Regions from separate parts of the Bacillus sp. Medicinal_06 genome, predicted to be linked through region 3. Evidence: predicted binding sites of a transcription regulator. Region 3 holds the regulator's gene; each other region holds the start of a gene.

Region 1 (5,183 bases), on a different contig from region 3:
TTTTTGTGAACTATTGGCCGAAGTGGCAGTTTAGAAAAGTAGAAGAGAGTGAGTAGCGAGGTAAGTTTTACAAATAGATAAATAAAGGGGAAAAAGAATGGGATTAGCGGTTTTATGTGTGGTAGCGGCGTTATTTGCATTTATATGGGGTATGCAAAATTTTGTTCACAATCCAGTGCCGAGTATGCTTGTTGTGATTGGAGTTGTTGGATTATCGTATTATTTACTAGTATCAGCGCACTATCATAAAACAGCAACAAGCGTTTTAGTTGGTGTGATTGTTTTGACATGTGGACGTACAATTCAAAAAATATTATTCCCGTAAAAGCTGGTTCATTCATGTAATCAGCTTTTTTGCATTTTTTTACAAAAACACTTGAAAGTTACGTTACGTCATCTTTTACAATGAAAGAGGAAAGGGTGATGGGAATGATTTCGATTCAAGAACTTACAAAGGAAACAGGAGTTACAGTAAGAACGCTCCGTTATTATGATCAAATTGATTTGCTGAAACCGAGTGGGAAAACAGAAGGTGGACACCGTCTATATAGTGAAACTGATGTCATTCGGTTGCAACAAATTTTGTTTTTAAAAGAAATGGGCTTCTCGCTAAAAGAGATTATGAATATGCTAATGACAGATGAATTAAGTTTGAAAGAATCGTTGGCAAAACAGCTTAAATTTGTACAAGAAGAGCAGAAAAAATTTAATCGGATGGAAAAGATTTTGCAGGCTGTCGTGTATTCAGCAGAACTTGAAGGAGAGCTGGATTGGAAAATCATGTTTGAACTGATTCAACTTTCAAAACAGTCTCCTCGTATACGCGAAATGTTTCAAAAAAAGATATTTTCAGAGGAAGAACAAAAATTGCTGGGCAATTTGCCAAATATGAGTGAGGAAGATGAAAATGTTCGAGAATGGGTGGATGTATTCAAGGAATTACGCATCTTTATGAAAGAAGGAAAAGCTGCATCTCATGATGAAGTACAAGAGGCTACAAAAAGGTTAATGGAGAAGTGTATGGAGATGGCAAATGGCGATGAAGCATTTCTAGATAAATTGTGGGAAGTAAGAAAGTCAAAAGAAGATTCACAGAAGATGAATATGTATCCAATTGAAGAAGAGCTTCTAACGTATATGGATGAGGCTTTTCGTATATATGATGAGAGGGAGCGGGCGAAATGAGTTTACTTGCAGAATATCGTTGGTATTTCTTAATTGGAGCGGAAGTTGTATTTTGGGTATCAGCTATTGGATTTTTTTTACTACGTTATGGGTTTCGATTACGGAAAGCAAGTTTTATCATGGGAATTGTATTGCTGATTAATGAAGTATTTATTTTGACTTTAGGAGTTATTGACTATTATCACACAGGGAAGTTTTCTAATTTTCAAATTATAACCTTAGTGATATTACTTTACGCACTCTTTTATGGAAAAAAAGATTTGAAAAAATTAGATATACGCGTGCAGAAGCTTGTTGCTAAATGGCGAAATGAACCGATGCCTATTATTGAGGAGCCATTAGAAGTTACGGGCCGGGCTCATACGAAGCAGGAGCTTTGGGAGTGGATTTTACATCTTGTTTTGTTTACTGCCGTTCATATTGTATTTTTCTTTATGTATGGACTTGTTCCGGTTGAACAGTGGGGCGATTGGCTTGAAAAAGGTATTGTTTTAAATAAGGCGGCAAGTCGTATAAGTCAGATATGGGGCATTGTCCTTCTTATTGATACGATTATTACATTTTCCTATGTGTTTTTTCCGAAGAAGGAGAAAGGGAAAGAGAAGTCACTTTTATAAAATAAGAGTGACTTTTTTATTTGATAAAAGGTTGTGCTAGTAGTTATAAAGAATCTTTTACAGTGTATATAAATAACTTGAATAGGGGAGGGTGACGATCAGGAAAAGAACGAGTTTGATATATCTTTTTATAGTAAGTTTAGTAGCATGTTCACAGTCTAACAGTAAGATCGATGAGAAAAATGATGTGATTGCAAAAGGGCATGAAATTTCTAATTTACATAAGTTCGAGAAGTTCGTTACAAATGTTGAAAAAGGGGACAGAGATAAAATAAGGATTGTGAATTATACAGATGAAGGAGACCCAATCTTCCAAACGTTAGAATACGATGGAAAAGCAATTAGCTATTCTTTAGATAGTTCCTATGATAAATTTGCAGGTAAAGATGAGAGAATTTACTCTGATACTTGTAAAAAGGTAATAAAAGATATTCGTGAAGATATAAGGTATACGCTACATGATTGTAAGAAAGAGATTGATCATAATGGGTATCACTTGTTCAGTTTGCCAATAAAATAAATGAAATTAAAAAGGAAGGAACTTATATGAAGAGGGCTCCTTCCTTTTTCTATGTATATATTGTCGAAAACTTTACCGAATATCTGTTCGTTTTCTTGGTTTTTTTATGGGCATTCGTGGTAAAATGGGAATACAGATTTTTTACGAGGAGGTCGGTTTTTTGGAACATCAATTTGAAATTGTCTCTGAATACTCCCCGCAAGGTGATCAGCCAAGAGCGATAGAGCAGCTTGTAGCAGGGATTAAAAATGGTAAGAAACATCAAGTGTTGCTTGGAGCGACAGGAACGGGTAAGACATTTACGATTTCGAATGTGATTAAAGAAGTGAAGAAGCCAACACTTGTAATGGCTCATAATAAAACGTTAGCGGGACAGTTGTATAGTGAGCTCAAGGATTTCTTTCCGAATAACGCGGTTGAGTATTTTGTGAGTTACTACGATTATTATCAACCGGAAGCGTATGTACCACAAACCGATACGTTTATTGAGAAAGATGCACAAATTAATGATGAGATTGATAAATTGCGCCACTCCGCAACATCAGCTTTATTTGAACGTGATGATGTCATTATTGTGGCAAGTGTTTCTTGTATTTATGGTTTAGGTTCACCAGAAGAATATCGTGAACTTGTTGTTTCTTTGCGCGTTGGTATGGAGAAGGATCGTAATCAGTTGCTTCGTGAACTTGTTGATGTACAGTACGGCCGTAATGATATTGATTTCCAGCGTGGAACATTTCGTGTACGTGGGGATGTAGTTGAGATTTTCCCAGCATCACTTGATGAACATTGCATTCGAATTGAGTTTTTTGGAGATGAGATTGATCGAATTCGTGAAGTGAATGCCTTAACAGGTGAAGTATTAGCAGAACGTGAACATGTAGCAATCTTCCCGGCATCTCACTTCGTTACACGTGAAGAAAAAATGAAAGTTGCCATTGAAAATATCGAAAAAGAATTAGAAGAACGTTTAAAAGAATTAAATGATAACGGTAAATTACTAGAAGCGCAGCGGATAGAGCAGCGAACTCGTTACGATTTAGAAATGATGCGTGAGATGGGATTTTGTTCGGGGATTGAGAACTACTCCCGTCATTTGACGCTCCGTCCAGCGGGTTCAACGCCTTACACATTAATAGATTACTTCCCTGATGATTTCTTAATTGTTATGGATGAGTCACATGTAACGGTGCCGCAAGTAAGAGCGATGTATAACGGGGATCAGGCACGTAAACAAGTGCTTGTTGACCATGGGTTCCGTCTGCCGTCAGCTATGGATAATAGACCGCTTATGTTTGAAGAGTTTGAAGAGAAAACGAATCAAGTTGTGTACGTATCAGCCACACCGGGTCCATATGAACTAGAGCATACACCGGAAGTTGTGGAGCAAATTATCCGTCCGACGGGGCTTTTAGATCCGCAAATTGATGTAAGGCCAATTGAAGGACAAATTGATGATTTACTAGGAGAAATACAAGACCGAATTGCGAAAAATGAGCGTGTATTAATTACAACATTAACAAAGAAAATGTCAGAGGATTTAACAGATTACTTAAAAGATGTTGGGATTAAAGTGAACTATCTCCATTCTGAAATTAAAACGCTAGAGCGGATTGAGATTATTCGTGATCTTCGCCTTGGTAAGTTCGATGTGCTTGTCGGTATTAACTTATTACGAGAAGGACTCGATATTCCGGAAGTGTCACTCGTAGCGATTTTAGACGCGGATAAAGAAGGTTTCTTACGTTCAGAGCGATCTTTAATTCAAACGATTGGTCGTGCAGCGCGTAATGAAAATGGTCATGTAATCATGTACGCAGATCGGATCACGAAATCGATGAATATTGCAATTGAAGAGACAAAGCGCCGTCGTCAAAAGCAAGAAGCTTACAATGAGAAGCATGGTATTACGCCGAAAACAATTCAGAAAGAAGTGCGTGATGTAATTCGTGCAACAACAGCGGCAGAAGAAACAGAAGTATACGAAACAACGCCGGCTAAGAAAATGACGAAGAAAGAACGTGAAAAAACAATCGCGAAGATGGAAGCAGAAATGAAGGAAGCGGCAAAAGCACTAGACTTTGAGCGTGCAGCTGAGCTGAGAGATTTACTGCTAGAATTAAAAGCGGAAGGGTGAAAATAGTGAGCAAAGATTTTATCGTTGTAAAAGGTGCGAGAGCGCATAACTTAAAAAATATTGATGTAACCATTCCGAGAAATCAGCTCGTTGTTGTGACAGGTTTGTCTGGTTCAGGAAAATCATCATTAGCATTCGATACAATTTATGCGGAAGGGCAGCGCAGGTACGTGGAGTCTTTATCCGCGTATGCACGCCAGTTTTTAGGGCAAATGGATAAACCGGATGTGGATACAATTGAAGGTTTATCTCCTGCCATTTCAATCGATCAAAAAACGACGAGTCGTAACCCGCGTTCAACGGTCGGAACCGTGACGGAGATTTATGACTATTTACGTCTATTATTTGCACGTATTGGGACGCCAATCTGTCCGAATCATGGGATTGAAATTACATCACAAACGGTAGAACAGATGGTAGACCGTGTTTTGGAATACCCAGAGCGTACAAAATTACAAGTGTTAGCGCCGATTGTTTCAGGACGTAAAGGTGCACACGTGAAAGTATTAGAAGATATAAAGAAACAGGGGTATGTCCGTGTTCGTGTTGATGGAGAAATGCTTGATGTTTCTGAAGAGATTACGTTAGATAAGAATAAAAAGCATTCCATTGAAGTCGTAATTGACCGTATCGTTGTGAAAGACGGGATTGCGAGCCGTCTTGCCGACTCCCTTGAAAGTGCACTCAAACTTGGCGGTGGCCGTGTATTAATTGATGTGATTGG
Region 2 (5,183 bases), on a different contig from region 3:
GCACCGACTGTTGCAAGCAAAATGGAGATGAGTACCCAAACTGTACTACTCATGATTTCACCTCCCCTTGCTATGAATGAAAAAAGACTGTCGGCATGTACATTGATTTGCAACGTACAGCAAAGACCGTCGCCCCGCTTTTTTAAGGGACTTTCTTCATTTCACAATTAAAATGTCATATTATTATTTCGAAAAGGTATAGGACCTACTCCGAATGTTACTTCTCTTCTAGAGAAGAGTGTATCGTATATAAGAAAAAATATACATTCTCATTGTATCTATCGCATTTTTCATTGTCAAGCGTTGTCTACTTTTACTTTCTTTACCTTTGTCATGAAAATCTTCTTTTAACGAAGAAAGTTTATATTCACTAATGATACCAGCTCCTACCAAATCAATTTTCACAAACGAGAGTACCTTAACGAACAACCACATTACATATTATTTTGGGATAAAAAATAAAAGACACGAAATCGTGTCTTTTATTAGTCAAGAAGAGTTCCTTCTTCTGTGCTCTCAGGTGCAGAATCTTCACCAATCCCATGATGTTCACGAATAAAGAAGGCAATTTCCTCCCTTATATCTTGATTTTCTTTTAAGAACTGTTTCGCATTTTCGCGTCCTTGTCCTAAACGTTCTTCATTATAAGAATACCAAGCACCGCTTTTTTGAACGATATCAAGTTCAGAAGCCATATCTAAAATCTCACCTTCTCGTGAAATACCTTCTCCGTACATAATATCCACTTCAGCAACACGGAAAGGAGGTGCTACTTTATTTTTCACTACTTTTACTTTCGTTTTGTTACCAACAATGTCATTACCTTGTTTTAATTGCTCAGCGCGACGCACTTCTAGACGAACTGTTGAATAGAATTTCAACGCACGACCACCTGGAGTTGTTTCTGGGTTCCCGAACATAACCCCAACTTTTTCACGAATTTGGTTAATAAAGATTGCAATTGTTTTTGACTTGTTGATTGCACCAGAAAGCTTACGAAGTGCTTGTGACATTAAACGTGCTTGTAAACCGACGTGAGAGTCACCCATTTCTCCTTCGATTTCTGCTTTTGGTACAAGAGCTGCTACAGAGTCAATTACGATGATATCAATTGCACCGCTTCGTACTAATGCTTCTGCGATTTCTAAACCTTGTTCTCCTGTATCAGGCTGTGATAATAATAACTCATCAATATTAACACCTAACTTTTGTGCATATACCGGATCCATCGCATGTTCTGCATCAATAAATGCCGCTTGTCCACCTTGACGTTGCACTTCTGCAATCGCATGTAAGGAAACCGTTGTTTTACCTGAGCTTTCAGGTCCGTAGATTTCAATAATACGGCCTCGCGGATAACCACCAACACCTAAAGCTACATCAAGTGCTAACGAACCACTTGGTACTGTAGAAACTCTACGTTCTGCCTGTTCTCCTAACTTCATAATGGAACCTTTACCGAATTGCTTCTCTATTTGTTTTAACGCCATATCTAATGCCGCTTGACGATCACTCATTCAAAATTCCTCCTTAACTGAATTGCTAATCTTATTATACCTATTTTCATATTAATTTGCCAACAAAAATCGAACATTTATTCGATTTTTTTATTTTCTATAGAAGAATGTATGATTTTTCATTACAAAAAAGCTAGAAGAGATTAAATCTCTTCTAGCTTTTTATACAAATGATAAAATCCATATTTTACAGAGCGTTCTCGGACTTGCTGACGACTTCCACTTAATTTAAGAGGGAATACCACTGTCGGCTCATCCTTTATTGCTAACCCAATAAATACAGTTCCTGGTTCTTTATTTTCTGAAAAATCCGGTCCTGCTACTCCCGTGAAGCTAATCCCAACATCTGCCTTCAGCAATGCCTTTACATTTTCAGCAAGATAATGAGCGCATTGTTCACTAACAGCACCAAGTGTTTGTAATGTTTCTTCAGGTACATGTAATATATGTTGCTTTACATCGTTATGATAACAAATTACGCCGCCCTTAAATACAGAAGATACACCAGCATTTTCTGTTACTTGATTTCCAAACAGACCACCTGTTAAACTTTCCGCACACGCTAAAGTTAAACCTTTTTTCTTCAATAAATCAATTGCTTTAGTATGAAGAAAATCTTGGTTATATCCGTAGAAAAATTCCCCTACTCGTTCTAAAATCAAATCTTCTACATGTTGAATAAGTACTTCTGCTTGCTTTACATCATGATGTTTAGCGGTCAAGCGAAGCGTTACTTCTCCATCTGAAGCTAGCGGAGCAATTGTTGGATTTGTTTGCCCGTCAATTAAGTCTTGAACTTTCACTTCCAGTTGGGATTCTCCAATGCCGAAAAAACGAAGAACACGGGAATATATATGCTCTTCAGTTGTAAAGTTACGTAAAAATGGCTCTACATAACTTGTATACATCGGTTGCATTTCTTTTGGTGGACCAGGTAACAAAACATACACTTTTTCGTTCTTAGCTAAGCCCATACCTGGTGCCATACCATGATCATTTGCAAATACAGTCGAGCCTTTTAAAACAAGTGCTTGTTTCTTATTATTTTCTGTGAATTCACGTCCTGTGCGTTTAAAATACTCGCCAATTGACGTTAATGCCACTTCATCATAAACAAGTTCTTCTTGTAAGGTTGAAGCAATGGTTTCTTTCGTTAAATCATCTTTTGTCGGTCCTAATCCACCAGTAAAAATGAGGATATCTGCACGCTTTTCAGCAATTTGAATCGCCTCTTGTAAACGATGATTATTATCACCCACAACAGTATGATAATACACATTAATTCCGATGGAAGCTAACTTTTCAGATAAAAACTTCGCATTTGTATTTGTAATTTGTCCGAGCAACAATTCTGTTCCAACCGCAATAATTTCGGCATTCATTCCGATTCCCCCATAAGCTGTTATTTTGAATTTACAAAAGCAGCTCTATTTTTCCAGAAATAGTCCCAGCCAGAAATAACTGTAAAGAAAAGTGCGATCCATATGAAAATATCCGCAACCGGAATATGGATTAAATTTAACGGTACATCATGCAATAAATACGCTGAAATCGCAATAATTTGCGTCCATGTTTTAATTTTCCCTAACATATTTGCCGCAACAACCTCACCAGTTCCAGCCAGAACAAGACGTAATCCCGTTATAGCAAACTCACGACTAATGATTACAATAACAATCCAAGCTGGTACATATTGCATTTCTACTAATGCAATAAGCGCAGCTGAAACAAGTAACTTATCAGCTAACGGATCAAGAAACTTCCCTAGATTTGTTACGAGATCATACTTTCTTGCATAATGTCCATCAATCCAGTCTGTAGCTGAAGCAACAATAAAAATGATTGCCCCTACTAAATGTTGAATTGGTAAATCTACATTTCCAACTGTATATGTTCCCCAGTTAAAAGGAGCTAACATAATTACTAAAAAAATTGGAATTAGGCAGATTCGAGATATTGTAATTTTATTTGGTAAATTCACAGCTATTCCTCCATCATGTCAAAAACATTTGTTCATTGAAAAAAAGTCATCGAGGCGATGACTGTTATTGTGCAGGTTGCCCTACCCCTAGATTTTTAAACACTAATCTTTGGTGATATTCCTTTTCTGGATCTAATGGGAAAGCAACAACTTGGCCATTCAGTTTAACATCAACATTTGGTGCACTTCCAATGTTAAGATGTACTTCTTTCGCTGTTGTTAAATCATGTTTTTCTGTTTGTCCCTCTTGAAGTGTACCATTAAAAATGGCATTTCCATCCTCATTTTTAATATCTACATAACTTGCACCCTTCGCTGTAATCTCTAACTCAAGTGCTTTATTATTATGAACTTCCAAAGTAGATACCTTTCCACTTGTTCCAACAACCTTCACTTCTTCTTGTCCAGCAGGCGGTTGCTGTGCTGGTGGTTCTTCTTTCTTCGGTTCTTCTTTTTTAGGCTCTTCTTTTTTAGGCTCTTCTGCTTTTACTTCATCTTTCTTTTCATCAAGCGGAGAATTTTTCGCCTTTTGTACTTCTATCTGTTCACTTTTCGTTTGCTTTGCTTGCCCTTCGTCTTTTCCATTTAACCATTGGAAAACAAACCACACAGCTACGCCTAATGTAATTACCAATAATGCAATCAATATTTTAGGCATATGATCTGCTATTGGAAGCGATGCTGCTTTTTGCATCGTTTCTTGCGTCTTTTGACTTTTTGATACTTGCGGTACATCATGAGATTCGGATTGTGGTATTACACTTTGATACTCTACAAGTAACTCTTCTCCGTTTAGACCAACCGCATCCGCATATTGTTTAATAAATGCACGTGCATAAAATGCACCAGGCAATATACTATAATCGCCCTCTTCAATTGTTATTAAATAACGTTTTTGAATTTTCGTAACCTCATGTAGCTGATCAATAGACAAGCCTTTCGCTTCTCTTGCTTCCTTCAGCTTTTGTCCTAATTCCGTCACTACTAACACCTCAATATTTCTTTAAAAGTCAAACATAGAGAAATTACTTTGCGCTCCTTGCTCAATTTCATCTACTAAATTATATTGAATTTCTTCATCATAATCGTTACGCAATTCAATAATATAATCAAAATCATCAAGTGTATATTCTGATTGACTCACAAATACATCTGGATGTTCGACAACTTTAGTTGCGGGTAATCTCATAATTTCACGAACGAGCTGCCAATGCCTTTCATTCGCACGCTTTGTTGAAACAATGCCGTCTAATATAAAAATATTATCGTCACTATACTCATCTTCAATTAATTGACTACGTACAGTTTGTTTAATAAGCGTAGACGAAACAAAAAGCCAACGCTTATTTGCACAAACGCTTGCAGCAACGATAGATTCTGTTTTTCCAACACGAGGCATTCCTCTTATCCCGATAAGTTTATGTCCTTCTTTTTTCATGAGTTCTGCCATAAAATCAACGAGTAACCCGAGTTCATCACGCACAAAACGAAATGTTTTCTTATCATCTGCATCTCGCTGTATGTACCTACCGTGCCTAACTGCCAACCTATCTCTGAGCTTTGGCGGACGATATTTCGTTACCGTTATATTATCCATCGTATTCAAAATTGATTCAAGCCTAGAGATTTGCTCTTGATTATCACACATAAGCAACAATCCACGCCGAGCATTATCTACACCATTA
Region 3 (5,183 bases):
TTATCCAAACATGTCAAATTAAAAGTGTAATTAATCCGTTATTAGCTGACCATGTTGTAAGAGAAGCTGAGCATTTCTTATTTATGATTCATGTGTTGGAAGAAAGGTTGAAACAAAAACAGATGCAACAGTCGATGGGATAAGTGCTTTATTATCATGGTAGATACATAATAGAGCCTATAGATTTCGAAGAATTCTATTTAATAGTTTATTTTTTTATCATGAGAAGGTCGGTAATTTCTATTCTAAGGAATTATCGGCCTTTTCTGTATGCTCGCCTTTCTTCATAAATATAGACTGTACGAAAGTGGATGATCCAACTTCGTATCAAGTTTCACACAATATACAAAAAATAACTAATTACACTGTGATAATATTAGTAATGGAATAATATGAATTTAGAACGTAACGGAGATGATAAAATATGACGACGTGGTTTGTAGTTATGTTAATTCTTTTCGGTGCTTTTAAAATAATAGTGGCGAGTATACCAACTTCTGTTGTAGAGTCTATTATTAGTAGATTTGAACTGCATCCGCAACTTAATAATGAGGCTGTTACTGTAACTGTCGATGGAAAACGCTTAGAAGGTGAAGAGAAAATTCAAATTGTTGATTATTTTAACGAAGCGATATTTTTAGAAAAATATTATTTTCCTCCACAAAGCAGTGGGACGCCATTGATCATCGATACTAAGAGGGGAAAAAACGATGTTAGGTTTTCTGTGTACAGTTACGATGATCACGTTGATGTAGTCAAGCAGTATAAGAAGAAAGTAGTCGCGTATAGTCTGCGTTCCAAAAGCCTTCAAAACTATTCTCTTTTAGTAACGGGAAATTTAGCTTAAAGAGATCATTAAAGAAACTGTTTAAACATATTATAAATACTGATAAGTTAATTTTAAAATGATATTACATATGAAACGGTATATTTAGGAGGAGAATTAGGGATATATCTCTGATGTAGTTATGTTAGGACATAACAATCTATAAAAAATATGATTGATCACGGTTTTTCCTGTAGTTAGGGGGGATCGTGATTTTTTAATTAGTTGGGTATAAAATGGTTTTTAATAGACAACAGTACCTTGCAATAAACAATAGTAAATGGTATATTATGGGTAACGCAAGTACCTTGTATTGAGTGGTACTGATTGGAAAGGAGGATTGTCTTTGAACGTCCAGTTTAAAAAAGGTGTGCTAGAGCTGTGTGTACTGGCGCTTGTCAAACGAAAAGATTGCTACGGTTATGAACTCGTTCAGCAAATCTCCAATAAATTTTTAATATCGGAAGGGTCAGTATACCCATTATTACGTCGTTTAACAAAAGAGGGATATTTTCAAACGTATTTAAAAGAATCAACAGAAGGACCACCACGTAAATATTATCAATTAACGACTCAAGGAGAAGCGCAACTTCATTTACTTGTAACGGAGTGGCGTGATTTTGCTAAAGGGGTACAAGAAATTATTGAAGAGGTGTAATGAGATGAACAAAGAACAGTTTCTTCGAGAATTATCGGGACATCTTAGAAAGGTACCAGAAGAAGAAAGACGTGATATTTTATATGATTATGAGGAGCACTTCCAATTTGGATTAGAGGAAGGGAAGACAGAGGCTGAAATTATAAAAGGACTTGGTTCACCAAAAGCAATTGCGAAAGAGATGTTGGCATTATATCGTTTTGATGAGATGAAGAAAGATCCGTCTGCTTCGAATATAACAAGAGCTGTAATGGCGGCAATTGGTCTTAGTTTATTAAACTTTATTATTGTATTAGGACCTTTAATTGCAATCGTAAGTTTTATATTTTCCCTTTGGGTTGGAGGCGCGGTCTCGATTGTGGCGCCATTGCTAGTAGTGATTAAGATACTAACGGGTACATTCTTATGGCTTGATATATTTGTTTCTATTACATTTGTTGGAGTTGGATTATTGTTATGTATAGTTGCTTACTACTGTACAAAAGGGTTTAAAAATTTTTGTGTGGGCTATGTCAATTGGAATCTCAAAATGATTAAAGGGGAATAGATGAGATGAAAAAGATATTGTTAGTAGCTGTCGCTTGTATCATTATTGGAATTATTGGTATATCACAAACATATACAAAAGCAGTAGATGCGGCAGAAAGGGGGAATAAAGAAAAGGTTATTAAAAATGAAGAAATCCGAAATTTGGAAATTGATTTAGATGCTGGAGATGTTACGATTCAAAAAGGAAATGATTCTTCTTTTTATATAAAACAAATAGGAAATATTGCAAAACAAAAAGTGAGTGTTGATGAACAAGGGGATACGCTAAAGGTTCAAGGTAAGATAAAAAAAGGGGTTTCATTCGATTTTTCATTTTTATCTTTCGGGTTTAAAGCGCCAGGGATAATAATCGTTGTTCCGGAACGTTCTTACCAAGATATAAAAGTAAGTTCTTCTGCGGGTGAGATAACAGTAAATGATATAAAAAGTGAACGTGTAGAAGCAACGACGTTTGGTGGAGATGTAGAAATGGAGCGGGTGATAGCGAAGAAAGTAGAAGGGTCTTCAAAAGCAGGAGAAGTTAAAATGAAAAAAGTAAGTGGAAAAGTTGTAGCGAAAACAACAAGTGGAGATGTAGATATTGTAGATCATGATCCTAAATATGATTTAGAGGCAAGTTCAACTGCAGGAGAAGTTGATATTCGATTACTTCAGAAGCCTCAAGATGCGACTATAAGTGGGAAAACATTTGCAGGAGAAGTGGAGATTTTCAAAGAAGAAACGAAAAATGTAACATTAGGAAATGGTAGTGTAAAAATTAGCGGACAAACATCTGCAGGAGACGTTACAATTGAAGCGAATTAAAAAATAGACCAGTTTAACTGGTCTATTTTTTAATGTAAATCGCGGTATACACCGATTACTTTTCCAATAACAGAAACTTTATCTAAAAGGATCGGTTCTAAAGAAGAGTTTTCTGGTTGTAAGCGGAAATGATCTTTTTCTTTGTAAAAACGCTTTACAGTTGCTTCGTTATCTTCTGTTAAAGCAACAACGATTTCCCCGTTGTATGCAGAATGTTGTTGGCGAACAACAACTAAATCTCCGTCCAGAATACCCGCTTCAATCATACTATCTCCAGAGATTCGTAACATAAATACTTGGTCTGCTCCAGCAACAACACTTGCAGGAAGTGGGAAGTGTTCCTCTACACTTTCAACTGCTGTAATCGGTAAGCCTGCTGTAACTTTCCCGACGATAGGAACTTGAACAACTGATTGTGTTTCTGTTTCGATTTTCACTTCTCCTAAAATTTCAATGGCTCTCGGTTTTGTTGGATCACGTCGAATATAACCTTTTTCTTCTAGACGTGATAAATGTCCGTGCACAGTAGAACTAGAAGCAAGGCCAACCGCTTGACCAATTTCGCGTACGGAAGGTGGATAACCTTTTTCTTGTACTTTTAGTTTGATGAAGTCGAGAATGTCTTGCTGGCGTTTTGTTAACTTTTCCATGTTTTTTAACACCTCGTTTTCTTTCAATTTTCTTACTTATAAGTATAACATGCGAAAAAACATTCTACAAACATAAGTTCGAACAAAAAGACGATTTGTGATACACTAAAGGAAAAATCGAAATGAGAAAGAGGGTTTTAAAATGAATGCAATCATTTATGCCCGTGTAAGCACAACGAAAGAAGCGCAGGAAACATCATTATCACGCCAAAAAGATGAATTATTGCATTTAGCTGAGCGGTATCAAATGAATGTTATAAAGGTGATTGAGGAGAAGGCAAGCGGTTATACGATTGAAAGAGACGGTATATTAGAAGTGCTGGACATGATTCGAGATGAAGAGATTGATGTGCTTCTCATTCAAGATGAAACGCGGCTTGGAAGAGGGAATGCAAAGATTGCGTTAATGCACTGTTTACATAAAGAAGGGATCAAAGTATATACACATACGCATAATGGGGAATTACAGCTTTCTGATTCAGATTCTATGGTATTAGATATTATTGGTATAGTTGAAGAGTATCAGAGGAAGATTCATAATTTGAAGATTAAACGTGGAATGCAGAGAGCGGTAGAAAGAGGGTTTCGTCCAGAAAAAAATTTAAAAAATCGTCATTTGAGTACAGGACGTGAAAAGAAAGAAGTGCCGATTGAAGAAATTGTACGTCTTCGTCGTAATGAATTAACATTTGAGGAAATTGCTGCGACGCTTCGTGGTTTTGGACATGATGTATCAAAAGCAACAGTACATCGCAGATACGTGGAATATACGAAGCAATTGCTTGATAAACAAGACTAACTATTGTATGATAATAATCAGTTTTAAGTAGAAAGGGGATTCGAGATGCTAAGTCACGAACTCATTGAACGCATCAATTTCTTAGCGAAAAAAGCAAAAGCTGAAGGATTAACTGAAGAAGAACAACGTGAGCGCCAATCGCTCCGTGAACAATATTTAAAAGGATTTCGTCAAAATATGTTAAACGAATTAAAAGGCATTAAAGTCGTTAACGAAGAAGGTAAAGATATTACACCAGCGAAATTAAAAGCATTAAAAAAACAAGATAATGCAAAGTTAAATTAAAAGATGGGCGAAGCCCATCTTTTTTTGATTTTAGTAGAATTGTTTATTTGATAACTTTCCAATTACGGTTGATTGTCGCTTCAATTGTTCCCCGTTCTAATATGTAATTCGCAATAAGTTCAGACATATCAATTGGTATGTCTTTTATGATGGGTTTATTTTGGTACATAGAATAATTTCCGCCACCACTTGCGCGATAATTATTCATGACTACGTCATATTCTTGATCAAGGTGAATGGGAGATCCATCATATTGTAGGGAAACGACTCTTTCACCAATGGGCTTTGAAATATTTAATGTGTACGAAATTCCTTCCCACATATCGTAATTATAATGCTGTGGTTTTGGTTCGGTATAAGCAGGATTTACAATAATATTCCCATCTGTATGTAACGTGAAATATTCAGCAGATAGCTCAAGGGCTTCTTTTATATCTTTTCCTGTAATCCTTATGACCTTTAATGTATTTGGATAAATATAATTTGAAACAATATCTCTCATTGTAATATGTTTTGGAAAGCCAGAAGATTCATTATGAAATAGGCTTGTACAAGAGATATTGACTTCAGCTACTTCCATCTGCACTTTATTTATAAATTCGATAAAAGGAT

Evidence for each region. Region 3 encodes LexA, which represses DNA repair genes until DNA is damaged. Its sites were predicted from a motif close to CGAACATATGTTCG; they were not measured.
Region 1: a site for LexA is predicted at 2,399-2,412, ahead of uvrB (excinuclease ABC subunit B). Genes of this name have one in related genera too.
Region 2: a site for LexA is predicted at 1,588-1,601, ahead of recA (recombinase RecA). Genes of this name have one in related genera too.

Annotation. Positions count from the first base shown of each region.
Region 1 covers NZ_JBWYHD010000006.1:274,209-279,391, reverse strand. Annotated here, with positions in the region: gene AC1M36_RS16790 (hypothetical protein) at 1-56, shown strand, start outside; gene AC1M36_RS16785 (hypothetical protein) at 98-325, shown strand; gene AC1M36_RS16780 (MerR family transcriptional regulator) at 430-1,185, shown strand; gene AC1M36_RS16775 (hypothetical protein) at 1,182-1,802, shown strand; gene AC1M36_RS16770 (DUF4362 domain-containing protein) at 1,894-2,322, shown strand; gene uvrB (excinuclease ABC subunit B) at 2,483-4,459, shown strand; gene uvrA (excinuclease ABC subunit UvrA) at 4,465-5,183, shown strand, end outside.
Region 2 covers NZ_JBWYHD010000007.1:66,347-71,529, forward strand. Annotated here, with positions in the region: gene rny (ribonuclease Y) at 1-53, opposite strand, end outside; gene recA (recombinase RecA) at 486-1,517, opposite strand; gene AC1M36_RS17830 (competence/damage-inducible protein A) at 1,661-2,899, opposite strand; gene pgsA (CDP-diacylglycerol--glycerol-3-phosphate 3-phosphatidyltransferase) at 2,920-3,498, opposite strand; gene AC1M36_RS17840 (helix-turn-helix domain-containing protein) at 3,563-4,480, opposite strand; gene AC1M36_RS17845 (DUF3388 domain-containing protein) at 4,502-5,183, opposite strand, start outside.
Region 3 covers NZ_JBWYHD010000012.1:21,234-26,416, forward strand. Annotated here, with positions in the region: gene AC1M36_RS22705 (DUF2935 domain-containing protein) at 1-143, shown strand, start outside; gene AC1M36_RS22710 (YfmQ family protein) at 425-847, shown strand; gene AC1M36_RS22715 (PadR family transcriptional regulator) at 1,173-1,484, shown strand; gene AC1M36_RS22720 (DUF1700 domain-containing protein) at 1,489-2,031, shown strand; gene AC1M36_RS22725 (DUF4097 family beta strand repeat-containing protein) at 2,037-2,837, shown strand; gene lexA (transcriptional repressor LexA) at 2,867-3,487, opposite strand; gene AC1M36_RS22735 (YneB family resolvase-like protein) at 3,630-4,286, shown strand; gene AC1M36_RS22740 (DUF896 domain-containing protein) at 4,332-4,571, shown strand; gene AC1M36_RS22745 (bifunctional metallophosphatase/5'-nucleotidase) at 4,615-5,183, opposite strand, start outside.